Regions from separate parts of the Paenibacillus sp. Z3-2 genome, predicted to be linked through region 2. Evidence: predicted binding sites of a transcription regulator. Region 2 holds the regulator's gene; the other holds the start of a gene.
The links. The regulator NrdR, encoded in region 2, represses ribonucleotide reductase genes. The targets are predictions, from matches to a motif close to AACACNATATATNGTGTT.
Positions count from the first base shown of each region.

Region 1 (16,732 bases), 2.5 Mb from region 2:
TATACTGTACCATAGGCCAGGTTATAACCTTGTTCCACGAGTCGATTCATTACCTCAGCAGCTGTCGGGTGATCTTCCGAATGGCGCACCACATCATATACTGCTTGCCGTTGTATCGTCAGATTTAAAGTTCTCACAACCATTTCTCCTTTATCATTAATGCATTTTATATGAAATCAGACGCTGATCTTCTACTTACAATAGTCTTCCCAGTTAAAGAGGATGAATTTTGATTTTGATTTAGATTAAGTATAAATCTTATTGTATATTGAAGTCAATATCCACGCCAACAACCCGGATATGGAATTAAAAACAACTTTCCCAGCAATCCCCTCAATAATTTGGGATAATATGGTTCGCTACAGCACCATTTTTCAGATAAAATATAGGGATGTGCGTAAAAAGGGGGAATGTCGGTTGTTAAGCACTTTTTTCATCAATATCTGTGTCATGATTACGTTTATGTATGTGTCCGGAATCATCGCCAAGTTCTATAGTATCCGATTGCCTTTTCCCTCCTTACGTGTTCAGTTGATCGGCGGCTTATTATTCGGCATATATGGCACAGTACTCATGAACTATTCCTTCCCTCTGAACGAAAGTACGATTGTAGATCTACGGCATCTGCCCATCGTTACCGCAGCGGTATATCTGGGAGGACTGGCTTCGGTCGTTACAGGACTTGTTATCTCAATTCTTCGTATTCTGATGTTCGGCATATCATCTTCTGCCATTGATGCCGGATTTATCATGACTCTGATCGGATTGTCCGGTGTATATTTCGCCTATGCTTCCTGGTCCAGACTGACCAAAATTATTACGATGAACCTGCTGGGCATCACGTTGATCTTTATTATTCTTATGTTAAACACGGACAGCATGAATTCATTAATGAAGGTATATCCGTTACAGATGACGATTTCGTTTGTCGGTGGGATCTTTATCTATTTCATCGCAGAATTTATTAATAAATCGAATGAAATGTTATTCCTTTTGGAGAGAAGAGCATCTACCGACCATCTTACCAACCTGAGCAATCGAAGACAGTTCGAAAAATCACTTCAATCAGAACTTCAGCACGCGCGGGATTATCAACAAAAATTGTCCTTGCTTGCCATCGATATAGACCGATTCAAAAAGGTAAACGACACCTTCGGTCATTCCGCCGGAGATGCGGTTCTGAAGCAACTCGGACAACTGCTTGTTGAGCATGCGCGTTCCACTGATATCGTGTCACGAAACGGTGGTGAAGAATTCGCCATTCTCTTGCTCGATTGTGGACACCGACAGGCCATGGCTATCGCTGAATCGACCCGGCAAGGGGTAGAGAAATATCAATTTGCCCTGCCTGACGGGCACATGATTCGTCTAACCATCTCTATCGGTGTAGCCGTGTATCCAGATCATTGTGATAATCATGATGATAACGACTTCTTCGAACAGGCTGACCGTGCACTATATGAAGCCAAAAATACAGGACGTAATCGCGTCTGTGACTTACCACTTCGCTCTCTGCCTCTTACGCTTTAAAGCCTGTTATCACCTGTCATGTTCCACTTAACAAAAAGGGATGTCACGTTCGCCATTCAGGCGTACAGGACATCCCTTTGCTTATGGATGATTATATATCATCCGATCTTGTGTGCTGACAGGGGATTAAGCAAGAATACGCTCAATCTCCTCGACAATGGTAGCATCCAGCTTCACGCCAGATGCAGCTGCGTTCTCTTTTACCTGCTCGGGACGACTCGCCCCTACAAGTGCACTGGATACGTTGCTCTGGCGCAGAATCCATGCCAGGGCCAGTTGGCCAACCTTCAGATCCAGCTTGTCCGCCACCTCAATCAGTTGACGAACTTTTCCGATGCGATCTGCATTGATCTTTCCTTCGTCCCAGCCCAGCTTGGCAGCACGGCTGTTCTCCGGAATATCGGAAACGGACGTATATTTTCCGGTCAATAGACCTTGAGCAAGCGGGGAGTATACGACTTGTCCGATGCCTTTGCGCTCACCCAGCGGAATAATCTCATTTTCGATATATCGGTCAAACATGTTGTACACCGGCTGATTGACCACGATATGATCCAAAAGCAGGCGGTCTGCTGTACCCAAAGCAGCTTCCATCTGAGCCGCAGTCCACTGGCTGACGCCAACATACAATACTTTGCCCTGACGTACCAGGTCATCAAGCGCACGCAGTGTTTCTTCGATCGGTGTTTCTGTATGATAACGATGGCAATAATAGATATCCACATATTCAGCGCCTAAGCGCTTCAAGCTGGCTTCACATTGCTCCATGATATGTTTACGAGACAGACCCTGGTCATTCGGACCATCCCCCATTTTTCCAAATACTTTGGTTGCAAGTACATAGGAGTCACGGGAGTAAGCTTTGAGCGTCTGCCCAAGCAGTTCTTCTGCTGCACCCCGTTCGTATACATTGGCTGTATCAAAAAAGTTAATGCCTTCATCGAATGCAGTTTCAATTGATTTCACCGCATTTTCACGTTCCACATACCCTCCGTACGTCAGCCAGCTTCCCAAGCTGATCTCGCTTACTTTCAGTCCGCTTCCACCCAATCTGCGATAATCCATTGATTGCATATCCTCCTCTATTGGTTATAAAGATGAAGTTCACATTCTATTGTAACGTAACCAGCTCGAATGAAAAGAGTTTTGGTTCAGAAAATGGGAAATTAAAAAGAGAATACCTTAATTTGCGCACCTATAGCAGGTGCGCAAATTAAGGTATTCCATCATCTGTCTGCTCGATTAAGGCAGCGTAATACTCAATGCATTCAACAGATCAGCTTGTCAAACCGGCTTCGTCAGAACAGCATCAAAGGATTCCGCCTCATGCTAGGTCAATATGCATGCCATAGGGAACCAGAACAATGACGGACAGATTTTCCATGCGCTGCTTCAGCTCATGTACAAAATCAACTGCTCCGCCTTCCAGAAGAAGTCCCCTATCTACAACGGCCACATCCGGCTTGAAGCCTTCCTTGATTTACTCATGCGCTACACTCGAACCTGAAGTCATACGCACATCCATCTCCCATCTGCGCTTCAGAGAAGAGACACCTTGCAGAATGTCAAATCCGAATAGCTGTCACAATCTATACTTATATGATTAACACCGTAGAAATATATGAGAATCTTACTCCTGCTTATTGCCATTTGCGGTCAAAAACAGGTCTTAAACGGATGGTTTAACAAACGAAAAGTTATGGGAAAACGCCTTTTCAGACTGGTCAGAGTCCATCTTGTCCGACTTCGGATATTATACTTGTAGGATAACTAGAAATTGTAGGCTTCCGCTCAGACTTTGGGAAACTTTATCCACAGCAATTAAAGGAAAGTCCACTTTGTCCTGTAAGGTATGTGATCATTATCACACCAAAAAAACCACATATAGTTTATAAATGGATGATACGAATCTACATATAGTGTTACACGGAAATTGAATGATATCCAAATCATTTTAGGAGGAACCTTACATGAACATGCTTGAGTATGCCACTCCACCGGCATCCGATCTATTATCCGACCTGGGAAGACGAATTATTGGCGCAGAAGACGCCGATACGCTGAGGGAAAATGCCAATCTGAACGGAGACTCCTTCAGCGGCAAGATGAGCAGGCTCGGTTCGGAGACCGCCAAGTGGCATGCTCTGCGTCATGTGTTGCCGGAAGAGCTTGCTCAAGCTGTGGAGAACGGGGATCTGTACGTGCACGATCTGGATCAGTATGCACTCGGAACGACCAACTGCATCTTTATCCCGTTTGACCGTCTTCTGGCTGCAGGTTTCAATACAGGTAACGGATCGGTTCGCACACCTCAGACGATCATGTCTGCCATGGCCCTGGTTGCGATCATCTTCCAGTCCCAACAGAACAGTCAATATGGCGGTGTGTCAGCCAACAAGATTGACTGGGATCTGGCTCCCTATGTACAGCGATCGTTCCGCAAACATTACCGCAAAGGACAACGTCTCTTCGGTGAAAATGTCCTGATCGGGGATGAACAGCTTCATCTGGATAGTATCGAAGCGAAGAATCAGTGCCCGCAGGCGTATGCCTTCGCCTATGAAGAGACTGAACTGGAGACAGGACAAGCTGCTGAATCGCTGATTCATAACCTGAATACGATGAGCAGTCGTGCAGGTGGTCAGATTCCGTTCACTTCACTGAACTATGGATTATGTACATCAGCGGAAGGTCGGTTGGTTTCACGCTCGTTGCTGGAAGCAACCATCCGCGGTCTGGGTAACGGGGAGACACCGGTGTTCCCTCAACATATTTTCCAGTGCAAACAGGGCATCAATCAGGCTCAAGGCGAGCCGAACTATGACTTGTTCCGTCTCGCAGTCACCTGTTCATCCCGGCGGATGTATCCCAACTTTGTCAATGTGGATGCCTCCTTCAATCTGCGCTTCTATCATCCGGAAGATCCAGATACGATCATCGCCACCATGGGATGCCGTACACGTACACTGGCTGATCGATTTGGACGCAATCGTCAGAGTGGTAAGGGGAACCTGTCCTTCAACACCATTAACCTGGTTAAGCTCGGCATCCGGTTTGGTATCTGCCAAGGCAGCAGAGCCGTTGCGGATCGGGCAGGATTCTACACCGCACTGGAATCCGTAATGTATAATGCTGCTAACGGTCTGTTACATCGCTACCGAATCCAGACCGCGCAACCTGCCAAGGCATCCGATTTCATGATGCGGGAGGGTGTATGGGAAGGTGGAGAGCAGCTCGCTCCCAATGAACCCGTTGCGGATCTGCTGAAACACGGTACGTTATCCCTTGGTTTTATCGGTCTCGCTGAATGTATGACAGCTCTCTATGGGCGTCATCATGGGCAGGACACGCATGTACATCGTGAAGCGCTGAACATTATTCGGACCATGCGAGAATTCTGTGATCGGATGAGCGAGCAGCATAACCTGAACATCACCCTGTTTGCCACGCCTGCTGAAGGGTTGTCCGGCAAGTTCACAAAGATCGACAGAAAGCGTTATGGCCTCATTCCTGGAGTTAATGATCGGGAGTATTATACGAATTCATTCCATATCCCGGTCTATCATACCCTTCCAGCTTATCGGAAGATTGAACTGGAGGCCCCGTTCCATACGTTATGCAATGCGGGTGCAATCTCCTATGTGGAGCTTGACGGGAACGTTCGAGCCAACACCGCCGCTTTCCTGCGGATCGTGCAATATGCACTAGCACAGGATATCGGATATTTTTCCATTAATCACCCCATTGATCGCTGCCCTGCATGTGGTTATGAAGGGGTCATCGGGGATGTATGTCCAGGCTGCGAAGCCCACGAGAACCATGTCCACTTCCAGCGATTACGCCGCGTAACGGGTTATCTGACTGGAGATTACAAAGTACGCTTCAATGCTGCGAAGCAGGCCGAAGTGCGGGATCGGGTGAAGCACCGGTGAATCTGTATGGTTACATCCCGGAATCGGTGAATGAAGGGACAGGCCTGCGCGCCGTGTTATTCATCAGCGGATGTCGTCACGCCTGTCCGGGCTGCTTCAGTCCGGATTCGTGGAGCTTTCGAGCAGGTGAGCCCTTTACAGAGGAGCGGCAGCAGCAGATTCTGCATGAAGTGACGAACCATCCCTTGCTGGATGGCGTTACGTTGTGTGGTGGTGATCCCTTTTTCTCGGCAGCAGAATGTACATCCTGGGTCCAGCAGCTTCGCACTGCACGCCCTGATCTGACGGTGTGGGCTTACACGGGATTCGAATATGAAGAGCTGGTCACTGACCCTGTGAGAGCGGAGCTTGCCCGATTATGCGATGTCATTATCGACGGGCGATATGTTGAAGCCGAGCGTGATGTCTCTTTGTCCTTCCGCGGCAGCCGGAATCAGCGTTTGATTGATGTCAGTGCAACACTAGCCACTCAAAAGGTCGTTACCATACAGCTCAGTATGTTGTAAGGCACGAGTCCCCAAGGACTCGTGTCTTTTTGACGTAGCGTCGCCTATTTGAAAGAAAAATGTTGCATCCTTTCTCTCTACTTTCTTCTCTATTGCATGGTAATATATTATATAGGTAGTTATCAATTTAGCTTTTTAAAATTTAACCGTTTACATAAGGTAGCCAGGGAGGATTAACCTTTTATATGGATATTGTTCAAGCATTAATTACATGTATGCCTTTCTTTCGAGACACCATCCGTCAGGATGTAACCCTGTCCATTATTGATCATGAGAAATTCCTATATTTCTCAGCAGGGGAATCGTTAAAGCAACTGAATTATCAACCCGGAGACCCTCTGTTGGATGGAAATCGAAATTTTGCAGATCTGAACGGGGGTACAGTAAAAAGATTCGATCACTACCCTAAAGATTTATTCGGCATTCCTTTTGACGTGGCTTTTATTCCCATTAAAAATGAACAAGGTGAAGTCATCGCCCTGTTTAACCTACTCTACAGCATGGATGATCAGGAGCAACTGCAATAACTCATGGATGCTACCGAAAATCTGACTAACCAGTTAATTGACAGTGTACAACATGTAGCCGCACACTCCGAAGAACTTAGTGCCACAACCGAAGAGATCCGGAACAACTCCAAACAAGCTGTACAGAAATCTGGAAATGTAACTCAAGTCGCCAGCTTCATTCGAGAAATCTCCGAACAAACCAACCTGCTCGGCTTGAATGCTGCTATAGAAGCTGCTCGTGTAGGGGAAGCAGGTGCAGGTTTCGGCGTGGTTGCCAAAGAAATTCGCAAACTGTCTGTCGATACCAAGGAAGCGACGGCCCGTATTGAAGATTCTCTTCTCTCGGTTCGGCAATCCATTCAAGGCATGGAGAATGAACTTGGTGAGATTACTGCGAGCTCCCAAGAACAAGCTGAACTCGTAAACAATTTCATGAGTACGATTGAGCAATTGAATGAAACCAACAAGCAATTGAAGCAATTTGTGCAAAAAATGATTTCGTTTGACGGAAAATAAAGATACATTTGATGGAACGTAAAAAAATGCATTTGATAGCGAACAACTAACTAAAGCCTCCGAATGTATTCGGAGGCTTCTTCATTAGCTATTTGACTTAACGAATCTCGAAGTGACTGATGCGTACGCCTGCGGACAGCAGAATGTATACATCCTGCGTACCTGCTGCACCCATAAGTTCCGCCTTCACGGTAGACCACTGTTGGGCTTCGCCCTGTGCCAGTTCCACACGTCCTGCGAGCGTACCTTCCGGAGAGCCGAGTCGCACTTCCAACACAGCGCCTGCTTGTTCCGCTGATACACGAGCTTCAATCGCGGTTGCACCGACACCCAGATCTGCGTCGTTGAACGCAATCCATCCTTGCTCTCCAACTACACGGACAGCACTTCCGCCCTCTTTGCTCTCATCCAGGTCAACACCCAGATAAGCGTCATAATTCTCAGCACGAGTTGCAACACTCAGATTACGAGCAGGGATTGTCTCTCCTTCTACTGTCAGGTCTGCAACCAGCTGAACATCAGAGGATGACTTGGCAACCATGATGGAGTATATCCCACTTTCCACGACATACCGATCACGAGTCACATCCCAGATGGCCAGTTCTTGCACAGGCAAGGTGAAGCTGACTGTCGCTGTAGCTCCGGATTCGATATGAAGACGACGGAATCCCTTTAACGTTTTGAGGGGACGTTTCACCCGGGATTTGCCTGCACGAACGTACAATTGTACAACTTCGTCACTGGCAATTGAACCGGTATTGGTTACATCTACAGTTACCGTAACATTGCCCTCTGTGCCCACTTGAGCTGGGCTAAGTTCCAAATTGCTGTATTTAAACGTCGCATACGTCAGACCATGTCCAAACGGATACAATACATTGCCTTCAAAATATTGATACGTCCGACCGGATTGAATGATATCGTAATCCTTGATGTCCGTCAGTTGATCTGCCGATTGGACCCACGTCATGTTCAGACGGCCTGCTGGTGCATAGTCGCCATAGAGTACGTCAGCCACTGCGTTACCCAGTTCCTGTCCTGCGTGCGAAGTATACAGTACAGCCGGGATGTTCTCCTGAACCCAATTGGATGTAAACGGATAACTCCCCACAATGACCACAACCGTATTCGGGTTCGCGGCATAGACCGCCTCAACCAGACGTTGCTGGGATTCGGCCAGATCCAGACTTGGACGGTCAATCTCTTCTTTACCATTTACAAGCGGATTGTTACCCACAAAGACAATCGCCGTTTCTGCAGCCTTGGCAGCTGCTACCGCTTCCTCAAGTCCATTCACAATAATATCCTGCTTGAATGTCTCTGTGGCACCGAAGGTTTTCAGATCTTCAGACACTGCGAATGCATCGTTTCCACCATTAGGTGCAGTCACCGTTTTGCCATTCCATGTGGTCAGACCTACACTGCCATCCTCTTGTGGCAACAGGTGGAATACTTCTTTCACAGACCAGCCGTACACTTCATTTGCGGATGCTGTTACGGCCTCTTCATCTGTCGTCAGATATTTGCCGTTGCTTTCGGCCTGCAAGGTATAACTTCCGAAGCCCCAATCGGACACCATAAACGTCTCCGCTTCTCCCGATGCAATAACAGGTGATTTCTCACCTTCCGCCAGTCCAATCTTCTTCCCATTGGCTACGGAAGTTAAAGTAATGCGATCATTGCCATCCTTGAACGCAACCTTGTCGCTGCCTACTTTGCCACGGATCGCTTCAAGCGGGGATACGTTATACGGCATGGTGCCTGCATACCAGTCACGATAGACCGTTCCACCCAGTTGACCAATCACAACCACTTTACCTGCTTTTGTTTTGTCCATCGGAAGTGTGCCTTTGTCGTTTTTGAGCAATACCACTTGTTCTCTCGCGGCTCTGAGGGACAATTCTTTCGCTTTCTCCGTCATCATGGATTCTTCACCAATAGCAGCGTAAGGATTGCCCTCTTCCGGATCAAACTCGCCCAGACGGAAACGCACACGGAACGTATTGAACAACGCCTTGTCGATGTCATCCATCGTGAGTGTGCCTTGTTCCAATCCTTCACGCAGCGCCTGCTTGGACAGATCAGCATCATCGGTGATGCTATCAATTCCAGCCTTTACAGATTCTACGGTACCCGGTGTGTGGGAATCATAGTATTTATGATCGTTCTTAATGCCCATCACATCGCCTGCGTCACTGACAACGAAGCCATCCATGCCCCATTCGCCTTTGACAATCTCGTTCACAAATGGATGCAACAATGCTGGCGTACCGTTAATGGAGTTGTACGCAGTCATCATGGATTGTGCGCCGCCTTCCTTAAACGGCTTCTCGAATGCTTTCAGATAATATTCACGCATATTGCGCGGATCGATGCTGGACGAACCGCTTCCGCGGTCCACTTCGTTATTGTTAGCGAGGAAATGCTTCAAGGTAGCGACCGCTTTGTAATACTTCGGATGGTCGCCCTGAATTCCTTTGACCAATGCTGTCGTCAGCTCGGCTGTCAGTTCCGGATCTTCACCATAAGCCTCTTCATTCCGTCCCCAACGCGGGTCACGTTCCATATCCACTGTAGGTGCCCACAGCGTAAGACCGTTCACTGCCGGATTGCGTTTGTAAAATACACGTGCCTCGTCTCCGAGCACGGAACCAATCTCCTTCATCAGATCCGCATCCCATGTGCAGGCTAGCCCCACCGGTTGCGGGAAAGATGTTGCTTCTCCAAGCCAGGCCAGACCGTGTGCTGCTTCTGTACCATGTTTGTATGCAGGCACACCCAAGCGTTCTACTGCCGGCTGATATTGAAGCATGGATTCAATTTTTTCATCTTCAGTCAAGCGGGATACAAGGTCCTTCACCCGGGTGTCTAACTCTAGTGCTGTATCTTGAAACGGATATTTCGTTTGGTTGGTCGTCATATGGAATCTCCTTTGGTGATCGGTAGTTGGTTGGAATGATAGCGAATACATATCTTAGCAAAAAAACGCGTATAATTTCGGCTGTATTCGTTCTTCCAATGTGGAAATTAATCCTTTTATAATAAGCATTTATAGCTGTGTAACCTCTTTTTTTTCATATACCTAAAACGGTTTCGGAAATCTTATCATATAGCATGTTTAACAAAAAAAACAGAGGTGCATCACAGGAAATTGTGAACATCCCCCTGCAAAATCTGAAGAGTATCGTTTTTTTCTGGAATAGTCTGGCAATCATGAATAAGAGTATGACGACTTTCGCTGAACAACATCCCATTTCGATAGATTGAAGATAATCAAGGAGGAAAAAAAATGAGTGACAATCAGCAGCCCAAGACGGGTCTGCCCCCGGTCCCGGAATCACTGTGGCGTGCTACACATGAATTCGATAGCTATCCGAAACTGACAGAAGATATTACCGCTGATGTGGCCATCATTGGTGCAGGCATTGCCGGTATTACTACAGCCTATTTGCTGGCACAGACGGGTATGCGTGTCGTCGTGCTGGAGGCGGGAAAAGTATTAGATGGTACAACTGGTCATACGACTGCCAAGGTATCAGCACAGCACGGCGTCATATTCGATGAGATTATGCATCACTTCGGACACGAACAGGCTCGGATGTACTATGAAGGCAATGCTCAAGCTGCCAAGTGGATGCGCAATCTGGTCAAGGAAAAACAGATTGATTGTCAGTGGGCGGATGAAGATGCCTATGTCTATATTCAATCCGAAGAGAATCTCAAAAAACTGGAGGTCGAACTGACTGCCTATGGCAAACTGAATATCCCTGGCGAGTGGGTAGATCCCCTCCCTATTCCGGTTCCAGCCAGAGCTGGCATTCGTATGCCGGGTCAGGCACGATTTGATCCACTGGCCTATCTGCACTACTTGCTCGATTCAGCTGTAAAGCACGGGGTACAGATCTACGAGTATACGACAGTTACCGATGTAGAGGAAGATACTTCACTGCATGTAAGAACCTATAGCAATGGACCTTCTGTAACAGCGGATCATGTGGTCGTGGCTTCTCATTTTCCCGTCTATGATCCTGGATTCTATTTCACCCGATTGCATGCCGACCGCTCTTATGCCGTATTAGTCGAACCTGAGAAACCTTATGCCGGCGGCATGTACGTCTCTGATGATAAACCGTATCGTTCCTTGCGTTCTGTTATATATGACGGGAAGGAACATATCCTCTTTGGAAGCGAAAACCACAAAACCGGACAAGGTATCTCCACCTTCGATCATTATGAACGCCTGGAGCAGTTCGCGGCGGAGACATTCGGTATTCGCAACATTCCTTATCGCTGGTCAGCCCAGGATCTGATCTCCATTGACAAGGTGCCCTACATCGGACCGATTACTGGAAGACATGAACGCGTCTATGTCGCGACTGGATTTGCCAAATGGGGCATGACGACTGGTACAATGGCCGGTCATATTCTCGCAGATCGCATCACCGGACGTGACAATCCGCATGCTGAAGTATTTGATCCAGCAAGATTCAAGGCAGATCCTGGCATGAAGAACTTTATTGTGGAGAACGCCAATGTAGCCAAGGAATTAATCTCTGGTAAAGTAGACATTGTTCACAAAAATGTTAGCGATATTGGTGAAGACGAAGGAGCTGTCGTTCGACATAATGGCAAACGGGCTGGCGCCTACAAGGACACCAGTGGCAAACTGTTTCTGGTGGATACCACCTGTACTCATCTGGGGTGTGAAGTCGAATGGAACGAGGGGGAGCGTTCATGGGATTGCCCATGCCATGGTTCCCGCTACAATTATGCAGGCCATGTCATTGAGGGCCCTGCTGTGGAAGACCTTAAAGTTCTGGACGCTCAGGATTAACCGACACTTAGGGATTAATCTGTAAACCGCTGATACAAAAAGTCATCTCACAGACCGGATCGGAATCCGCCTCCAGACGGAAGTAACCGATCCGGTTTTTGCGTATGCTGAATTATAGCTAAACAAACCGTTTCGGCTGCGCATCAACATTAAACGAGTAGTTATGGGATAAATCGTGACATGGGACTATTTTAAAATCACTACCTTGCATTAAACACTACTGAATGCTATGATGAATTCACTACTACTGAACAATACACACTAGTGATAAATGAAGCTACTAAGGAGGAACCTGTGTGAATGTGAACATCCAGTTCAAAAAAGGAGTATTGGAGCTGTGCGTCCTGGTATTAATTAACCGCCAGGATCGGTATGGCTACGAACTGGCTCAGGCGGTCTCCAAACATATTGAAGTTGCTGAAGGTGCACTGTATCCCTTGCTTCGACGGCTTGTAAATGACGGGTACTGCACCACCTATCTGCAAGAATCAACTGAAGGACCGCCGCGCAAGTATTACCGACTGTCCGGTACAGGTCGCGACTACATGACGGCACTGACGACAGAATGGAATGAATTTGTGCGCAATGTCGCAAATCTGATTGAGGAAGGAACCCCCTAATGAATAGACAACAATTTATGAAAGCCATGGAAGTTCATCTTCGGCCGATGGACCCATTTGAACGGGCTGAGTTGCTCGCCGACTATGATCAACATTTCGAGCTCGGATTAAGAGAAGGCCGACTGGAAGAGGAGATCGCCCGGGAACTCGGACAGCCGGAAGAGATCGCCAAGGAAGCACTCGGTGATCGGTATGACATCCATACACCGGGTTCAGATGCGTTCTATGCACCAACGTATCAAGAAATGCGGCCACCCAGAAACAGCACCAGAGCCACTCGCAACTTTTTCACAGCCGTCGGCCTGTTGTTTCTTAATCTGATTCTAGGGATCCCACTTGGTCTCGTGATGTGGTCAGTATGGCTTGTCATTGCCAGCCTGTCCTTGCTGGTATTGGCTCCTGTGGCAGCGGTTGTGGATTTCGTATTCCTGAGCCAACTCTATAAAGCAGAGATCTTCGTTGCGATTGGCGCTTTCGGTGTCGGCATTTGTTTTGCCATCGCATCCAAGTCCGTTTATAAAGCCTTCAAAATCGTCACTCTTCAATACATTAGATGGAATAAAAACATGATGAAAGGAGATGTTTCCGCATGAGTACCAAAAAATGGATTGCTTTGGCCGTGATATGTATTGGAATCGGTTTGCTCGGTACATCGATCTATGGAGTTCAATTCGGAGATGAGCGGGAGAATTACTCCAAACGATGGGATTTCAAAGAGGATGAATTGCAGAACATTGTTATGAATGCTAACTTCAGTGCGGATATCGAATTTGTCGTAAGCCCGGATTCGAACGGTTATATCGAAGTGGATGGCAAATGGGACCCTGCCGCAGTTAAAAGCTTCGAACAAGCGACCTTATCCAACGGCACATTCCAACTGTCTCAGACAGAACGTGAACGATTGCAGTTTTTCACCCTGAACTGGAATGATCGAGATTCCATAATAACTGTGGCCCTGCCCGAGGGACACCAATTAAATGAGGTTATGCTGGATTCTTCCTCCAGTGACTGGGATCTGACAGGTCTGAGCGCCAATCAGCTTGAGCTGAACAACACCTCAGGTTCCATTCGTCTGGAAAACATCAAGGTACCCCATATTGAGTTGGCTCTAACTTCAGGTGACATTACCGCTTCCATGATTGATGGAGACATGACCGTGAAACAGACATCGGGAAGCCTCACGGCTGATCAGGTTGTAGGTCATGTAAACAGCGAGATCAAATCAGGTGATATTGAGATCACTGAATTAAACGGCGCAGCCGATGTTCAATTCACTTCGGGAAGCATCCATATTGAGCAGTCCCATTCTGCCCCGATTAATGCATCCGGAACATCAGGAGATATTTTCATTCAAGCTGCACCTGATTTTGACGGAATCTATGACGCTAAGGCTACTTCCGGAAGTGTAGATGTACCTGAATCCCCGATGGTGAGCCGAGAATTAATCAAAGCCCGTACCTCTTCCGGGAGCATCGAGATTACCAAATAGTGATGAAGCAATTTTCCGAACTGTGGGTAATATAGTATAATCAGATGCCAGTCCAATTCTAAGGAGGAGTTACCCACATGGAACTTAAAAATAAAACAGCTATCATCACAGGTGCTGGTAAAGGTATCGGCCGTGCGATTGCTGAGGCACTTGCCAAAGAAGGTGTGCACCTTGGACTTATTGCACGTACCGCTGCCGATCTTCAGGCTCTTCAACAATCTCTTAGTCAAGAATACGGCGTGAAAGTAACCAGTGCTGTAGCAGATATATCGGATCGTACACAGGCGGAAGCCGCTGTAGCAGCCATCGAGATGGAACTCGGCGCGGTGGATATCCTGATCAATAATGCAGGCATCGCAAGCTTCGGCACATTGTTGGATATGGACCCAGAAGAGTGGGAACGCATCTTGCATGTTAACGTTATGGGTACATATTACGTCACACGTGCTGTGCTTCCAAGCATGATCAAGGAAAGTAGCGGCAGCATTATCAATATTGCTTCCACTGCAGGTGAGCGAGGGTTCGCTACAGGTTCGGCATACTGCGCATCCAAGTTTGCGCTACTCGGCATGACCGAATCTCTAATGCAGGAAGTACGCAAGTCCAACATTCGTGTAACGGCGCTGACACCAAGTACAGTCAATACGGAGCTTGCAACCAATGCCGGACTGAAAATCGGGGACGAAGATCGCATGATGCAAGCAGAAGATGTGGCTGAACTTGCACTGGCAACGCTCAAGCTGTCCGACCGTGTGTTCGTCAAAGCCGCAGGCATCTGGACGACCAATCCGCAATAGACCGCATGAGATAGATAAAGGTGGGAGGGGGCATATGTTCCCTCCTTTTTATGTATTCCATAGATGATCCAGACCCAATTCCTTGGACACCGCAATGAGCACCACCGCAGGCTCCTCACCGATATTGGTCACTTCATGGGGGACTATCGCATTCCAGGTGAACGAATCACCCGCTTCGAGAACTTCCACATCTTCGCATTGCTCCGCACGAATCTTACCCTGCAAGACCAGATGGCTCTCCTCTCCTGCATGTTTGCTAACCCCTGTCGATGCACCTGGAGGTAACTCCACGATGGACATACGCATCGCACCTTTGGCTGTGAGCTGCTGTACTTTGATCTGTCCGCTTCCCGCCGTCGTTTCCTTGCGCTCGTTCTTACGCACCACGTTCATCCGTTGCTCCGGCGGATCGTACGAATAGCCCAGCCAATATCCATATCGCGTCCCTCCCCTTCTATTGATTGATGGCAAAAACCTCCATTTATTCGACGCATGCCTCAACAAATATAATCCGATTGCCGAATGGATCCGTTACGGTCAGCTCCCTTGAATTCCAAGGCGTCTCCTCTATACCGGGCCGCGCATGTTTGTACTCTTTCTGATGAAGCGCACCATGTAATGCATCCAGGTTATCCGTCTCCACACGTAAGGCGGCTCCAGGTGTACAATCTCCATGATGTTCGGATAAATGAATCACGATAGAATCGAGCGAAACCTGCATATATAAGGGCATATCTTGCTCAAATCGATGTTCCCAATCCAATTGGAACCCCAGGTATTCAAGGTAAAATTCTCTGGCCTTGTTTTCATCAAATATCCTCAGAATAGGCACGATACTCTTTAACATCCTGATCACGTCCTCGGGAATAGAATATAATTCATCTTCAGCGAATCTTCTATCAACTGCTTTCAAGGTTTCTTATACATAACATATATTCATCATACAAAGAAAGTATTGACCCTACAATGAAACCATGATAAATGTTGTTCACCAATAAGAATATTTACTTCATATTAGTGAACTTAATCAAGAGACGATATCATCAACTTATTCCTCAATAGGTGGTGTTTTCAATGAATTCTCCTTATATACATGACCGTCCGATTACCATCCCATTACCATTCAGGGCATCGGAATAAACGGGCATCACTCCTGTTCAAAGCGTATCAGTATGGCAACCTTAGTCTGTCCTGCTGGAAGTTTGATTAAAGAGGATATATACTCTTATATAGTAGATAAATAATTAGCGTGGGTTACAGGGATTGCCCCTGTTGCTCACGCTTTGTTTGTTGTTAGGAGCAGTTGGTAGATGGAGCTGTGGATGTAACTAGCTGTGCTGGTTATGCAACAACCGCCTTTGAATGATGAGACCATCGGAGCCTGTGAGACAAGACTCTAGTTTCTTGTGTGCTTTTCTGGATTATAACTATAATATGAGGTGAAATTAGGCACAGTTTGCCGCATATCACCCAGCATATTATCTCAATAGCTCATACGGGGGGAATTGGATGCCAGAACAGCGTATATATGAATTGCTGGATGAATTGGATGAATTGCTGGAGTAAAAGGTACAGTATGAGTAAAGCCGGGAGCTGCTCAACGCATATCGCGAGTTTGAAGGCGTGACGGAGGAGCAGCTTGACGCATTCGAGCGTTCGGAACTTACGTGCCATGGAGGCCATTCAGTACTGAGATACACATGATGATATGACCTTTTTTGCATAATGATGGGATATGTCAAAGCGGTTATAATAACATTTAGTGGAAATGCACATGCTATATAGATAAGATTGCCTTTTCTACACCTAATACATTGATCTGGGAGGGACATACGAGTGGCTGAACAACCAAAGTCTGAGAGCTTTCTGTCTCTCGTCAAAAAGGGCAATACATCCTCCGCCGTAGCGATGGCAGGGAATGCCGTACTTGCCGTATGCAAAGGAGGGGCTTTCCTATTCAGTGGCAGTGGTGCCATGTTCGCTTCGGCGATGCACTCAC
Region 1 is NZ_CP096397.1:6,131,665-6,148,396, forward strand. Features, by position in the region: gene M1D71_RS27335 (Fur family transcriptional regulator) at 1-137, opposite strand, end outside; gene M1D71_RS27340 (GGDEF domain-containing protein) at 418-1,530, shown strand; gene M1D71_RS27345 (aldo/keto reductase family protein) at 1,657-2,595, opposite strand; gene M1D71_RS27350 (hypothetical protein) at 2,855-2,986, opposite strand; gene M1D71_RS27355 (anaerobic ribonucleoside triphosphate reductase) at 3,501-5,462, shown strand; gene nrdG (anaerobic ribonucleoside-triphosphate reductase activating protein) at 5,459-5,968, shown strand; gene M1D71_RS27365 (hypothetical protein) at 6,154-6,495, shown strand; gene M1D71_RS27370 (methyl-accepting chemotaxis protein) at 6,499-6,993, shown strand; gene M1D71_RS27375 (glycoside hydrolase family 3 C-terminal domain-containing protein) at 7,091-9,913, opposite strand; gene M1D71_RS27380 (FAD-dependent oxidoreductase) at 10,283-11,827, shown strand; gene M1D71_RS27385 (PadR family transcriptional regulator) at 12,124-12,447, shown strand; gene M1D71_RS27390 (HAAS signaling domain-containing protein) at 12,447-13,040, shown strand; gene M1D71_RS27395 (DUF4097 family beta strand repeat-containing protein) at 13,037-13,936, shown strand; gene M1D71_RS27400 (3-ketoacyl-ACP reductase) at 14,014-14,733, shown strand; gene M1D71_RS27405 (cupin domain-containing protein) at 14,782-15,204, opposite strand; gene M1D71_RS27410 (glyoxalase superfamily protein) at 15,215-15,580, opposite strand; gene M1D71_RS27415 (cation diffusion facilitator family transporter) at 16,570-16,732, shown strand, end outside.
Region 1: the regulator NrdR is predicted to act here: its motif matches at 3,437-3,454, upstream of M1D71_RS27355 (anaerobic ribonucleoside triphosphate reductase).

Region 2 (16,732 bases):
CTGGATATACGATGGGCAGAGTGTTTAAAACTACACATACTACCGCACTGGAGCAAACCATGGTGCGCGAGATTAATTTGCTCAAAGCAACATTTCCATTTCATGATGCAAGTGATCCAACCTCGCAAGAAACACGAAAGTATTATTCAGATCGGGCTCTGGAATTGGATCGCCTGACGGATTCCCGTGTAACCTTCATCAATAAAGATGGCACGGTCATTGGAGATTCAGAGAGTGATCCGGCCTCCATGGATAATCACTTGAACCGGGAGGAGATTAAGGGTGCCGTTGGAGATGGATACGGGCAGTCCATACGTTACAGTGAAACATTGGGCCAAGACATGCTCTATGTGGCACTACCTGTGAATTCGGATCAAAGTGACATGATTGAAATACCGAGCGGCAAATTTGATGGCTACATCCGTCTTTCCATGAGTCTGCAGGCTGTGGATCAGGGTCTTCAGCGTGGCTGGATAATCATGTTTGCTGCACTGGGACTGTTGTTCCTGATTGTCGCGTTTGTCAGTTACCGGGTTGCAAGGGGATTAACCTCTCCGATTGAGCATATTACGAAAGTAGCTCATCGAATTACCAAGCTGGAATACGATGCGAGAGTTGATGTAACGCGCAGGGATGAGATCGGACAGCTTGGGCTCGCGATAAACGGAATGGCAGACAGTTTGCAGTCTCAGTTGAAGACGATTCGTGACAATGAGGCACTGCTACAGAGTGTCTTGGCGAATATGACCGGAGGCATTGTCATGATCGATGCAGCGCAATCCATTGCACTGGTCAATCGGGAAGCGGAGCGTATGCTGGGCATTCAGGCTGGAAAAGTTACGGGTAAGCCTTATATTGAATTGAAGAGACACTACGAGTTGACCCGTACCATTGAAGAGAGTGTTGCACTTCGTGATCGGATGCATGAAGAAGTGAGCGTGTTCAACCCGGAAGAAAAATTGATCCGTATTGACGGCGTACCAATGTCCGAAGATGATGGCGGATACCGAGGCATGTTGTTCCTTTTGCAGGACGTGACAGCAATCCGGCGACTGGAATCAATGCGCAGTGAGTTCGTTGCGAATGTCTCTCATGAGCTCAAAACACCTGTTGCTGCAGTCAAAGGCTTTGCCGAAACGTTGCTCAGTGGGGGGGTTCAGGATAAAGAGACAGAGCGCTCATTCTTGCAAATCATCTATGATGAAGGCGATCGACTTAATCGCCTAATTGGGGATATTCTGGAGTTATCCAAAATTGAATCCAAACGGGCACCGCTGCAATGCTCACCTGTTCATGTGCACTCTTTCTTCGAAATGGTGCTGGGTACCCTATCCAAAGTTGCTGAGAAAAAGCAGATTCGTCTGGAAATGAATGTTCCCGAGGAACTGTACATTGAAGCAGATGAAGATAAAATGAAGCAGATCTTTATCAATTTGTTGTCCAACGGAATCAACTACACCCCTGAGGGTGGACGTGTGAAGTTGCAGGTGAATATGGATCAGAACGATGATGAAGTCGTGTTTGCTGTGTCGGATACGGGCATTGGCATACCGAAAAAAGATTTGCCGCGAATCTTCGAACGGTTCTATCGCGTGGACAAAGGCAGATCCCGTAATTCCGGGGGCACAGGGCTTGGACTTTCCATCGTTAAGCATCTGGTGGAATTGCATCATGGCAAATTGTCTGTAGAAAGTGAGCTGGGCATGGGGACAACGTTCCGTGTGATCCTTCCATTAATTCAGGATGAAGTGATCTAGGTGTTTGGGCGCAAAATGTAAAAAGTAGGTATTGTTTTACACACCGTTAACAAATTAGTGCTATGATAGAAAAAGTGTTGTGGCAACAGACAACCTATGAAGAGAGAAGGGGTATCATGGCACAGCGTTTGCTAGTTATTGAAGACGAACCTACATTATCGAGATTACTCACGTATAACCTGACACAGGAAGGTTATGACGTTACAGCCGAGGATCACGGATCTGCAGGATATGACCGGGCCTTGTCTCAGGAATTTGATCTCATTTTGCTGGATCTGATGCTTCCGGGCATGAATGGTCTGGACATTCTGAACAAGCTAAGAATTCAAGGTGTCACTACGCCCGTTATCATTCTGACGGCCAAGAACGGTGAAGCCGAGGTTGTGCAGGGGCTGAAATCGGGTGCCGATGATTATATTACCAAACCATTTGGCGTATCTGAGTTATTAGCCAGAGTGGATGCGGTATTAAGACGTTATTCCAATGGTGAAGATTTACCACAGCCTGAGGACAAGGATGGCTCACGCATTATTCTGGGAGAGCTGGAGATCTATCCTCTGAAGTATGAAGTGACTTTGGGTGGACAATCCATCAGCCTGCGTCCGAAAGAGTTCGAAGTACTTCTATACTTGGCCAAAAAGCCGGGTGTGGTGCTGACAAGGGATGATCTGATGAACGCTGTGTGGGGATTCGATTATATCGGAGGCCAACGAACCGTGGATGTTCATGTCAGTTCATTACGCAAAAAGCTGGAGCTGGATCCGGAATCGGTTCACATTGATTCGATTCGTGGTGTAGGTTATAAATTGGTTGTCAAAAGAAAAACTCCCCATCATTCAAGCTAGCAATGATCGGGGAGTTTTATTTTACGTTCATTTAACATAAAGGAAGATTTTTCTTTACGTAGAGGGAGTAGCATGGACTTATCTGAGTGATACTTTGTACCTATATATTCCATCTCAAGACGGAGCTAATACGTAAAGGAGATTGCGCATTTATGCCCATGTTGCTCGAAGTGAAACCGAACCAGCCTCATGTTATTTTACATAATGAAGAATCAAAATCACCCGAAATGGAAAAAAAGGAAGTAACGGCTTTTGCTGAAAAACATGAAATCCATCTCCATGACTATTATCGTCAGGTTCCTGTCGCCGGGGTCCATACAACCTGTGGAGAAGCTGCGACGATGATGAATCAGGATCAGGAACACCCATGTATTGTACTGTGCGATGAGCAGATGAAACCGACTGGGTTATTAATGCGAGAGACGTTATATCGGATGTTAAATGGTCGGTTTGCCGCAGATCTATTTTACCGTAAGCCGGTCATACAAGTAGCCAATGCTTCTCCGGTTATTGCGGATATTCATATGGATGCCACAACGATTATTGATATCGCCCTCGGACGGAATGAACAGCATTTCTACGACTGTCTGCTGGTTACGGAACAAGACAGACTGCTCGGCGTGTTAACGATACGTGATGTGATGTCTCTCTCCCGCAGGCTGCAACAGGCTTCTTCGGCAGAGCGCGTACGTACGGTATCCGAGAGCAGGCAGGAGATATCCAGAATCAACGATGCAGTCACCAAGCTGGTGCATGCAGCTAACCAGACGGTACATGAAGCCCGTGAGATCATGGCATTGTCCAAGCATGGAGAAGAGAGTCTGAAGGACGTCGATGCTTCCTATAACCGGGTACATCAGCACATGGAGAGTCAAGGGCAACATGCAGATCACATGCTGAATTCGGTCAAAACAGGATCGGGTATGGCACAATCCATCCGGTCGCTGGCAGATCAAAGTGGTCTCCTTGCCCTAAATGCATCCATAGAAGCAGCCCATGCAGGTGAATATGGACGAGGCTTTCAGATTGTTGCAGGCGAGATCCGAGCGCTCGCGAAACAGACCCGCGAAGTTGCAGGGAACATGTCTTCTTTGCTTGAGAACATTGGTGGACTGACCCTTCAGACCGTAGAACTGGTTAAGGCAAGCGGAGCGGAGATTGACGACAGTTCGGTGCATGTCACCGCTGGAGGAGCAACGTTCCGGCAACTGAACAGTGCGGTGAGAGACCTCTCCCGTATAGCAGAGGAGATTGCCATGGAAGGCGGGGAAGCTGGAGAAGTCGCAGAGCATATTCGAATGAAGCTGGATGAGATGGTTTCGGATAGCGAGTGAATTACATGCAACTCAAAAGGCAGACATCAGGAATCAGATTGATCGATGAAGCAGATCATGAAGGTTAAGGATGTCTTTTTTACATTCCGTTAACATGAAAGTGATACTGTTTTTACAATGAAAGGGTAGGATAATAAAGATGGCCGAGTAGCGATGAAAGAATATCCTGCATCGGTCTCAACGTAAAGGGAGTTTCAGTGTCCCTGCAGCGAAGGAGAAGTGAACATCCATGAAGGACCTCATTCACATTGAAAATCTTAATTTATACTATGATACGCATCACGCGCTTAAAAATATATCCATGGATCTGCCGGAAAAAACCGTTACTGCGTTCATCGGTCCGTCAGGTTGTGGTAAATCGACATTGCTTCGCACATTAAACCGGATGAATGACATGATTCCGGGTGTTCGTGTGGAAGGACAGGTTATGCTGAATGGCTCCGATATTTACAGTAATGAGATTGAAGTGGAGACACTGCGTAAACGGGTCGGCATGGTGTTTCAGCAACCGAATCCTTTTCCGAAATCCATCTATGATAACGTGGCTTATGGACCGCGCTTGCATGGGGTAACTCAAAAGGCTGAATTGGATCAGTTAGTGGAGCAGAGTTTGGTTCATGCTGCACTGTGGGATGAAGTGAAGGATGTATTGAAGAAGTCGGCACTTAGTCTGTCTGGTGGACAACAACAACGTCTCTGTATTGCACGGGCGCTGGCTGTACAGCCTGACGTTCTGCTGATGGATGAAGCGACGTCAGCACTTGACCCGATCTCCACATTGAAGATTGAGGAACTGGTCAAGGAATTGCATCACAAGTACACGATCGTTATGGTTACCCACAATATGCATCAGGCAGCACGGGTATCTGGACGCACGGTATTTTTCCTGAATGGTGAAGTGGTGGAGGCAGCTGATACGGAGACGTTATTCTCCACACCGCAAGATTCCCGAACCGAGGATTATATCTCCGGAAGGTTCGGTTAAGCGAGCTGAATTGGAATGATCCCGGCATACCCGGAGATGATGGATAAGGAGGACATGAAATCTATGATTCGCAGAAAAGAATTTGATCAGGAGCTTGAAGAGCTGCGTACCTTGCTCAAGCAAATGGGTGAACATGTTGGAGCGGCACTGGATGGTGCCATTGAGAGTTTACAGACGATGAACGCGGAGAAAGCTCAGGTGATCATCAAGAATGATGCGAATCTGAATGCCCTTGAAGACAAGATTATGGAACTTGGCTCCAAACTGATCATCACACAACAGCCGGTGGCGAAGGATCTCAGACGTATTATCGTTGCATTCAAAATCTCCAGTGATCTGGAGCGTATGGGAGATCTCGCACTCGATGTGGCGAAGGTGACACTGCGGATGGATGGGCAGGAGCTGATTAAACCTCTTGTAGATATTCCGCAAATGGCAGAAATCGTGAAATCCATGATCGATGAATCCATCGAATCTTTCCTGAAAGAAAACACAGACTTGGCCTATAAAATGGCTCAAACAGACGATCAGGTCGATCAATTGTACAGTCACATGATCAGTGATCTCTACACGTTGATGACTGAGCACCCGAATCAGGCTTCTCAGGCCATGCTGCTGATGATGGTTGGACGTTACATTGAACGGATTGGCGATCATGCGACCAATATTGGTGAGAGCACGGTGTACCTGGTAACAGGTAAACGTCCGGATCTGAATCAATAGGAAGAGCATTGTTTTGGAATTGGGGAATCAGTGTTTGCAACAAAAGCAATAATACCGAAATGAAGAACTTTCTCTTGAGTAGCCTGTGCACAGGTTACCTATGGAGAAGGTTCTTTTTTACGGGTGAAACTAAGTGAAAAAGATGGCTATTCTTTTTGATGTGACAGGCGGGTATGGTATCATGGGAGTAGATGTAATTTGAAGATGTTGACCATATGATACGCGAGGTGCTGGAATGGACAAGTTTATTCTCATAGATGGAAATAGCATTATTTACAGGGCGTTCTTTGCGATGCCGCCTCTGACCAACTCAAAAGGTTTGCATACGAATGCGGTATATGGCTTCACCACAATGCTGCTGAGACTGCTTGAGGAGCATAAACCTACACATGTCATGGTCGCTTTTGATGCAGGCAAAATCACGTTCCGCCACGAAGGGTATCAGGAATACAAGGGCGGTCGGGAGAAAACACCACCAGAATTGTCAGAACAATTCCCATTGCTGAAGGAACTGCTCAAGGGGCTTGGCATTGCCCAGTTTGAGCTGGCTGGATTCGAAGCGGATGACATTATCGGAACGCTAACCAAACGCGCAGATGAAGCGGGCAGACAGGTGCTCGTTGTATCGGGTGACAAAGATATGCTGCAGCTCGCTTCTGAACATGTACATATCGGACTGACGCGTAAAGGGGTAACGGAGATTGAGTTGTATGACCCTGCTCAGATTAAGGAGCGCTATGGTCTGACGCCGCTTCAAATTATTGATCTAAAGGGTCTGATGGGCGATACATCCGATAATATTCCGGGCATTCCCGGAGTCGGAGAGAAAACAGCGTTGAAGCTTCTGCACCAGTTCGGGTCGGTAGAGGATGTGCTGAACGGCACAAGTGAACTGAAGGGCAAGATGAAAGAAAAGATTGAGACACACGCCGAAGATGCCCGGATGAGCAAACAACTGGCGACGATTCACCGGGAAGTTCCACTCGAGCAGACGTGGGAGGATATGCAATTCGCCGGATTAAAAGAAGAACATGCCGGCCCTGCACTAGCTAAGCTGGAGTTCAAATCTTTGCTCGAACGCCTGTCGTTTAGTGGCACTATCGGTTCTGAACAGGAAGCTGTACCTGCTGCCGAGGTGGAATCCTCCATTGCAACAGAGGACACGATTAGTGAGCTGTTCAGTTCCCTGGATTCCATTGATGTACTCCACGTGGAGACACATGGGGATAACCCGCACCAAGCGAAACTGATTGGACTAGCTGTAGGTTCCGCTGGAACATATACATTCATATCTCCAGAATTGCTTCATTCCGAGGCTGCGGCTCCAGTGCGGGAATGGCTTGGTAATTCAGACCAGCCGAAGCGCGGGTATGATCTTCATCGTGTAGATCTGGCCCTTCATGCGCATGGCATTGAATTCGCTGGTGCGTCATTCGATGTACAGCTGGCGGCGTATTTGCTTGATCCAACGGAATCCAACCAGACGATAAGTGGACTCACGACCAAGTACGGTCTGCCATCGCTCGTGGAGGATAACACGGTCATGGGCAAAGGCGCCAAGTATAAGGTGCCGGAAGTGGAGATCTTGGGCGATTTCCTGTGCCGCAAAGCTGCTGCAGTAGCAGCCATCATTCCACTTCAGGAGCAGGTGCTGGAAACCGATGAGATGAATTCGCTGTTCCATGAACTGGAGATGCCGTTGTCACGCATATTGGCAGACATGGAGAAACAAGGTATCAAGGCCAATACAGCCGATCTGCAGGCTTTGGGCAGTGAGTTCGAAGAACATATCAGCAGGTTGATGGCTGAGATCTACAAGCTGTCAGGAACGGAATTCAATCTGAATTCGCCGAAGCAACTGGGTGAGATTTTATTTGATAGACTGGGCTTGCCTGTCGTGAAAAAGACCAAAACGGGTTATTCCACAGATGCGGAAGTATTGGAGAAATTGGCCCCTTATAACGATGTGGTCAAGCATATTCTGCAATATCGTCAGCTTGCCAAGCTGCAATCCACTTATGTGGAAGGATTGCTCAAAGAGATTTCCGATCGGGATGGCAAGGTGCATACGTATTATCGCCAGACCATTGCTGCAACGGGACGACTTAGCAGTCAATTCCCGAACTTGCAGAACATTCCGATCCGGATGGAGGAAGGTCGCAAAATCCGGAAGGTATTTGTTCCTTCCGAGCCAGGATGGTCCATTTTGGCGGCAGACTATTCCCAGATTGAACTGCGTGTACTGGCACACATCTCGGACGATGAGCGCTTGAAGGAAGCATTTGTCAACGATATGGATATTCATACGAAGACCGCTTCGGATGTATTTGGCGTGAAGCCTGAAGATGTGGATGGGGATATGCGCCGTTCCGCCAAGGCAGTTAACTTTGGTATCGTTTATGGAATAAGTGATTATGGCTTATCACAGAACCTGCATATCACACGTAAAGAGGCTGCGCAGTTTATTGATCAGTATTTTGAAGTCTTCCAGGGTGTGCGCCGATATATGGATGACATTGTGAAGGAAGCTCGCCAGGATGGTTACGTCAAAACGTTGTTGGAGCGACGTCGCTACCTGCCAGAGATTAATGCCAGCAACTTCAATCTGCGTTCCTTCGCAGAACGTACGGCGATGAATACACCTATTCAGGGAACAGCCGCGGATATCATCAAGCTTGCCATGGTACAGATGGATGAAGCGCTACGGGAACGCAAGTTGAAGAGTCGCATGTTGCTTCAGGTGCACGATGAACTTGTATTCGAAGTACCTGCCGATGAATTGGAACTGATGAAAGAATTAGTGCCTTCTGTCATGGAAAAAGCATTGGAACTGTCAGTTCCGCTGAAAGCCGAAGTCAGCTTTGGGGATAACTGGTACGAAGCGAAATAAATTAAGCTCTGCGCGGTGTTTCCGGTATTTTACAATAGACCTTCGGTGTTAGCGATATAAGAAAAGGGGTCCCGCTGAGCGCCATCTTCCGTTATAATATAGGGGAGGTGAGAACATCATGCCGGAATTACCGGAAGTTGAAACAGTCAGAAGAACATTGAATCAGCTTATTGTAGGCAAGACCATTGATCATGTTACCGTTAGCTTGCCGCGGATTATTCAGCGGCCGGACGACATAGATGCATTTGCACTGGAACTCGCGGGACATACCGTAATTGGGGTGGAGCGTCGAGGCAAGTTTTTGCGTATTTTGCTGGACGGGCTGGTGCTTGTCTCCCATCTGCGGATGGAAGGAAGGTACGGTGTGTACGAGCAGCATGAAGATGTGGAGAAGCATACACATGTGATCTTCCACTTTAATGATGGTACGGAATTACGTTATAAGGATGTGCGCCAGTTCGGTACAATGCACCTGTTCAATGCAGGTGAGGAACTGGTATCCAAACCTTTGCTGAAGCTGGGACTGGAGCCGCTTGATCCGGCCTTTACGTTAGCTGCGTTCCGAGAAGCGGTGGGCAAACGAACAACCAAAATCAAGGCTGTATTGTTAAATCAGGCATATGTGGTTGGCATCGGGAATATTTATGTGGACGAGGCTCTATTTCGCGCAGGCATCCATCCCGAGACGATCGCCAAGACACTGACCGCAGCTCAGTTAACGGTGCTCCATGAAGCGATTGTGGCTACATTGCAAGATGCAGTGAATGCAGGCGGATCTTCCATCAAATCCTACGTAAACGGACAAGGTGAGATGGGGATGTTCCAGCATCAATTGAAAATCTATGGACGCAAATCGGAACCTTGTGCAACATGTGGTACGTTAATCGAAAAAACGGTGGTTGGTGGCCGTGGTACGCATTTTTGTCCGAACTGTCAGCCGCTGAACATGAACTGAACGAACGAAATGATGAAATCATAGCACCCTTGGATTCCTCCCTCCATATACTGATATGGCAGAAATAAGCGGGCGTATACCCATACTGGCATCTTCAGTTGGCACGAGTACCGCACAGAGGAGGAGTCCGGGGTGCTGCATCATTTTATTTCATTGCTGGCGCTTGCTTTGGCGCTTAGTTTAGATGGTTTTGGAGTCGGGATTACATATGGGTTACGGAGGACTAAGATTCCCCTGTTATCTATTGCTGTTATTTCGATCTGTTCGGGATTGGTTATTGCTTTGTCGATGCAAGTAGGAGTGCTGTTGTCCCATGTGGTGTCACCGGATATCGCTTCGATTGTGGGAGCCGTTATATTGATAGGTATTGGTGCATGGTCACTGTTGCAACTTATTCGAAAGCAAGGCAAGGAACAGCTGGAAACAGACACTAGATCGGGTGAGGGAACAGCAACAACGGCAATTGGTGTTGGAGAAGCACAAAAGACGCTGACGGATTCAAAAGGCAGGAATCAGGTGCTTGCGCTGGATCTGGAGCAGTCGGCTTCAGGTGGATCGCTGGAACGTATGGTTTTTACATTGGAGCTTCGTAAGCTGGGGGTCGTCATTCAGATCCTTCGGAGTCCTTCCAAGGCGGATATGGATAACTCGGGGAGTATATCTGCCCAGGAAGCGATGTGGCTTGGTATTGCCCTGTCTCTGGATGCGTTTGGGGCAGGATTGGGAGCAGCACTTCTGGGATTCCCTACACTGTGGACGGCACTCATTATTGCGCTGTTTAGTGGAGCGTTTCTGTTACTTGGGATGAAAGTTGGACTGCGATTCTCAGCTCTGCGCTGGATGCGAAGACTGTCTATACTGCCAGCACTATTGTTAATGATTATGGGAATAATGAAGCTGTTATGAGGTGAAACGATGAATATAGGCTTAACCGGCGGGATCGCGACAGGCAAAAGCAGTGTTTCCGCCTATCTCGCCAGTAAGGGAGCGTTGCTCATCGATGCAGACGTTATTGCCCGGGAAGTTATGATGCCCGGGCATCCCGTGTTGGCCGCCGCTGTTAAGCGGTTCGGACAAGCCATACTGAACGAAGATGGAACACTGGATCGGAAAAAGCTTGGAAGCATTGTTTTTCAACAACCAGAGGAACGAAAGGCATTGGAGGCCATCACACACCCGGCAATTCGTAGAGAGATGCGTGAACGGGCTGCCGCATACGCGGTGCAATATCCGGATAAACTTGTGGTATCTGATATTCCTTTGTTGTACGAATCGGGTCTGGAAGATGGTTTCGAGGAAGTCATGGTTGTATATGTTCCAAGACTCGTGCAACGAGATCGCTTGATGAGTCGGGATGGAATGACTGCGGAACAGGCTGAGGCTCGAATGGATGTACAGATGGATATTGAGCGCAAAAAGCAACTTGCAGACGTTGTTATTGATAACAGCGGCTTATGGTCAGAGACGGAGCAGCAAATTGACTCATATCTACAGCCTAAGGGCTTGCTATGAAAATATTGAGGAAGAAACGTGTACTGCTGTTGATGTTTGTGTCCTTTGTATTGGTGCTATTTCTGAATACAAACTGGATGGCATGGTTCTATCCGATTCATTATAAGGAAGAGATTCGTGCCCAATCCCAGAGCTATGAGGTTGATCCGTTTCTGATTGCTTCGATAATCAAGGTGGAGACCAATTTCAAGACAAGCAAGGAATCCAAACGAGGAGCCATTGGACTCATGCAACTGATGCCGGACACAGCCAACTGGATACTGGAAAAAGCCAAAATTCCCGACACTTCGCTGGAGGAATTGAAGCACGAGCCTGAACGAAATATTCAGTTAGGCACATGGTATCTGCGGAATCTGTCTGATCAATTCGATGGCAACGAAGCGGTGATGATCGCCGCCTATAACGCGGGTCCAGGCAAAGTGAACAGTTGGCTTAGAGATGGTGTATGGGATGGCTCATTCGATACGGTGAAAGATATTCCTTTTGGTGAGACGCGTCACTATGTACAAAGGGTCATTTACTATTATAATCAGTATGTAAAGATCTATAATACGTTCTGAGTATATAAGTAAAAGCACAGAGCAGGCCGGTTGTTCACCGGCCGCTCCATGCTCCTCTGTAGCGTATTACGATGCAGATATTATTGGTATTGACCTGCCAATTGCTGTTCTGCAATTGTTACCAGACGCTTCGTGATGAATCCACCGATCGAACCGTTCTCGTAAGAAGTCATATTACCTTGGTATCCGTCTTGTGGGATGCTGATTCCGAGTTCTTGAGCAACTTCAAATTTCATTTGCTCGAGTGCTGCGGAAGCTCTAGTTACTACCAGGTTGTTGGAGTTACCATTGCTTTGTGCCATTGCTGTTCACCTCCTCGCGGGTTGGTAAAAGTATTATGTGTCGGCAATGCATTTTTCATTACGAAATCAGTACAGGGAATATGTGGTAAAAAGTAAAACATGGGAAGTGATCTGATTTGAAATGTCCTTATTGTGCTTTTCTGGGCACCAAAGTCCTTGATTCAAGGCCGGCCAATGAATCAAAATCGATTCGTCGCCGTCGTGAATGTGAGCAATGCGCCAGAAGATTTACAACGTTTGAGATGATTGAGGAAACACCATTGATCGTCATTAAGAAAGATGGCAGCCGGGAAGAGTTCAGCCGGGACAAGATTCTCCGCGGGCTTATTCGTGCCTGTGAGAAACGTCCGGTCTCTGTTGAGACGCTGGAGATGATGGTATCTGAGGTAGAGAAGTCTCTGCGTAATACAGCCGATGCTGAGGTCGAGAGTCGCCAGATTGGTGAGCTATTGATGGAGCAGCTGTTTCCAGTTGATGAAGTAGCATATGTGCGCTTCGCTTCCGTGTATCGCCAGTTCAAAGATATCAATATGTTCATGAAAGAACTGAAATCCCTGTTGTCCAAAGACAATTTGGAGGATTAGTGAAGTGGGTAAAGGGAGAAGAGCAGTCTGGGGTTCCAGTCCGTAGTGTGCCAGTGAAATCGGTTGTTCTTCTCCAATCACTTTGGATCATGAAAAAGTGATTGACAGCGAAAGCTGGATTTTATATGATATAGGAGTCGCCTGTGGAACGCAGCAGTGCTGGACAAGTTATCCATTTCATATCCTGGGGCCTTAGCTCAGCTGGGAGAGCGCATCGCTGGCAGCGATGAGGTCAGGGGTTCGATCCCCCTAGGCTCCATACTCAAAAACACCATCACGTTATGTGATGGTGTTATTTTTATATTTTGGTAACTACGAGCCTATGATTGATCCTGTGTAAACGCTTTATTTTATCGCGGACAAAACTAACATATAGGTGATATATTGGTCTGGTATGGTGAAAAAGAACAAGAGCCACGCAAGCTTATTAAAATGGATGCCTCCAATGATTAAAATGGCTACCAATCCTATAATTTGATCTAATGCCCGTGAAGTTTAATTCTTCATCCCACCTCAAAAAGAATTTTTCTTAAGTCTGTATGACCTGAGGCGATTCTTTTTTTGCGTTCTGAAGGATATTAGTAATTTGTGAATACTATTTCATAACAACTTGCTACAAAAAATCATTGAATTCGCCCATTCCTTCCGCGAATGTCCTTCATACAGTATAAAGTGCCTTGTGTTGAAATACTGTAGAACATTTGTTCAATAGGGAGTGGGACGTGTGAAATCATCAACAAAGCTTACCGGACGGGTTATTTATAAAGGAGATCCGGGATATGAAGCGGCGCGCAAGAACTGGGACCCGCATACCGATAAATATCCTAAAGTCTTTGTATTTGCCCAAAAGACGAAAGACGTCTCTAATGCCATCAAATGGGCTCGTGAAAACAATGTACCGATCAGGCCGCGGAGTGGAAGACATGCGCTTGAAGTCAATCTTTCACAAGTGAATGGCGGAATTGTCATTGATGTAAGTGATCTGAATTCCATCAAGCTTGATAAAAAAAATGGAACCGTTGTTGTGGGGACGGGTAACCGAGTAGGGAGAATTGCAAATACCCTCGCCAAGCAAGGATTCATAGCTCCTTTTGGTGACAGCCCCTCTGTAGGAATCGGTGGAATAACGTTAGGTGGGGGAATTGGGCCTCTCCAGCGTACCATCGGTCTCATCAGTGATAACCTGCTTGAGGTGGAGATGGTGGATGCGAACGGAAAAGTGATTCGGGCCAATAAAAATCGCAATGCGGATCTCTTTTGGGCCTCGCGGGGAGGCGGCGGTGGTAATTTCGGAGTATATACCCACTACAAATTCAAAGTGCGTTGTGCTCCAGCGAAGGCGACTGTATATAAGATTACCTGGCCATGGTCTCAATTCGAAAAGGTGCTCAAAGTATGGCAGAAGTGGGCTCCCTCTGTGAATACAAGATTGGGTAGCGAATTGTCCATCGGACCGAAAAAGGGCGGCAATGTCGTCATGGAGGGACTGTTCTTAGGTTCAAAAACAGAGGCTCTCCATCTATTGCAGCCGATTACGAGTGTTGGCACACCGACGAGCTCCATTGTTCGCTTGTTACCTTACACAGAAGTCGTGAAGTTCTTATTACTTCCTGATCCGATCGAGACTCAACGGTATAGTAATCAGTTCTCGTCCGGTTTTGGACGACAGCCATTCCCCGACAAAGCCATTAAATCGATGCGAGCATTCTTGGAGAACTTGGAAGAGGGACCAGGCGGGTTCTATTTCCTCAACTGGGGCGGAGCGGTAAGTCGCAAATCACCTAGATCAACCGCGTTCTTCTGGCGTAAAGAGAAGTTCTATGTGGAATGGAACAGTACGTGGGTCAAACCATCCCATGCCGCTAAAAATATCGCACTTACTCGGAACACGCGTAAAAAATTGCAACCATACATTGTGGGTTCCTATATTAACGTTCCGGATCAAGGGATCAAAAATTCCGGTTTAGTGTACTATGGAGCCAACTATGCCAGACTGCGCAGAGTCAAAGCCAAGTATGATCCGAAAAATGTGTTTAACAATCCGCAAAGCATCACGCCGGCTCGGAGAGCGTAAAGGTAAAGCCATTCATTTTTACTAGCAGCTGTGCTAATCAGAAGTTAAATTCATCTCTGAACTACTAATAATAAAGACATGTCTTTTATGGCGTGTCTTTTTGATTTTTATGGTAGTATAGATGCCAAAACCAGATATGAAACAATACAGTTGCTGTTCGTGACCCTTGAATGGAGGTTTGGCTCATGTATGCACCGATCTTATCTACGAAATTAACCATTCCAGTTCAGCGCTCCCATGTAGTCGATCGTCCCCGCCTGTATTTCCGTTTGAACGAGGGGATGCGCGCTAAACTCATACTGGTCTCTGCTCCTGCAGGATCAGGCAAAACACTACTAGTCAATCAATGGGCCAGGACTTCTTCAATAGATACAGCTTGGCTCTCGCTGGAAGAAGCGGATAACGATCCTTCACGTTTTTTGACATATCTATGTGCTTCTTTACAGACGATTGTCCCCAAACTTGCTGAAGGGATCATGGGATTTGTTCAATCTTCCGAGCCGTCACCCATCGAGATTATTATTACACACCTTCTTAATGAAGTTTCTGACACAACTGATCATTTTGTACTTGTTCTGGATGATTATCATCTAATGACTTCAGAAGTGATTCATCAAGCACTTGTCTACTTACTGAAGCACATGCCCCCGCATATGCATATCGTCATGACTACGCGTCAGCAACCCAAGTTACCCTTGGCTCGATTGCGGGCTAAGGGGGAATTGATTGAATTACGTGGTAGTGATTTGCGTTTTACTGCTGCCGAAAGCAGTGAGTTTTTGGATCGGGTCATGAGATTGAAACTTTCAAAAGAACACATCACTCTCCTTGAAGAACGAACAGAAGGCTGGGTTGCTGGGCTGCAGTTAGCCGCCTTATCGATGCAGGGTTCTTCTGACCCGAATCACTTTATGGAAACGTTCAGTGGCAGGGATCATTTTGTATTGGACTATCTAATGGAAGAAATATTACAAGGACAAACCGAACAGGTACAGAACTTTCTGTTGAAAACGTGCATGTTGGATCGATTATGCGGTTCATTGTGTGATGCGGTCTTTGATATAGGTGAACCAAAGGGACATCCATCCATTGATTTTACCGGACAGGATATGTTGGAATGGCTGGAGCAAGCCAATCTTTTCATCGTGCCCCTGGACAATGAGAGACGATGGTATCGTTATCATCATCTGTTTGCAGATTTATTGCGTAAAAGAATACAACAGACTTCGAATTACGCTGGCACAGCTGAGACCGATCTGTCTGTTACTGAGATACATAAGCGAGCGAGCATCTGGTATGAGAAGCATCAAATGGAGCTGGAGGCTTTCAATCATGCTGTAGCTGCGGCAGATACTCATCGGGCATCGGATCTGTTGGAAGGTAACGGTATGCCACTTCTTTTTCGCGGAGGTGTTGTTCCTGCGCTTCAATGGTTGAGTTCTCTATCCTCAGCAGAAATGGATACAATACCCTCCCTATGGGTGATGTATGCTGCTGCGTTGTTAGTGTCAGGACATATGGCAGACGTGGAACCCAAGTTGCAGTCTGCTGAACAAGCGTTACAAAATATGGAACCAGAGCAGATCGATTCTGATCTCATCGGACATATCGCTTCCATTCGAGCCACGCTGGCTGTCAGCCGGCACGATGCCGATACGATTATTGCGGAGTCACTTCGCGCACTGCATTATTTGCATCCACATAATCTGCCTATTCGTGCAGCAACAGCATGGACATTAGGATATGCATACCAGCTTCAGGGAAAACGAGTGGAAGCCGAATTGTCCTATCTGGAATCATTAGCGAACAGTACCAAGATCGGACATCATATCATCACGATGATGGCGACACTAGGCTTGGGGAATGTTCAGGAAACCAACAATCAGCTACACCTGGCATCTGAATCCTATCAGAAGGTACTGCATATGGCAGGTAAGCCACCACTACCCATTGCATGTGAAGCACATTTGGGTCTGGCGCGAGTCCATTATGAATGGAATACCCTGGATGTGGCAATGTTGCATGGTCAACAGAGTGTGCAGTTGGCACAGCAATTTGTACAATCGGATAGAGTTGTTGCAAGTGAGTTATGGCTCGCCCGTGTGACTCTTGCGAAGGGGGATCTTCATAAAGCAGCCAAAATGTTAAGTAGAATCAACGATACGGCGCAACGGTTGAATTTTACAAAGGAGATCCCTGGTATTACTGCTG
Region 2 is NZ_CP096397.1:2,011,758-2,028,489, forward strand. Features, by position in the region: gene pnpS (two-component system histidine kinase PnpS) at 1-1,757, shown strand, start outside; gene M1D71_RS09015 (response regulator transcription factor) at 1,874-2,602, shown strand; gene M1D71_RS09020 (methyl-accepting chemotaxis protein) at 2,755-3,936, shown strand; gene pstB (phosphate ABC transporter ATP-binding protein PstB) at 4,166-4,921, shown strand; gene phoU (phosphate signaling complex protein PhoU) at 4,985-5,644, shown strand; gene polA (DNA polymerase I) at 5,880-8,534, shown strand; gene mutM (DNA-formamidopyrimidine glycosylase) at 8,653-9,489, shown strand; gene M1D71_RS09045 (manganese efflux pump) at 9,622-10,395, shown strand; gene coaE (dephospho-CoA kinase) at 10,405-11,001, shown strand; gene M1D71_RS09055 (lytic transglycosylase domain-containing protein) at 10,998-11,561, shown strand; gene M1D71_RS09060 (small, acid-soluble spore protein, alpha/beta type) at 11,642-11,863, opposite strand; gene nrdR (transcriptional regulator NrdR) at 11,980-12,447, shown strand; tRNA gene M1D71_RS09070 (tRNA-Ala) at 12,634-12,706, shown strand; gene M1D71_RS09075 (FAD-binding oxidoreductase) at 13,172-14,521, shown strand; gene M1D71_RS09080 (LuxR C-terminal-related transcriptional regulator) at 14,707-16,732, shown strand, end outside.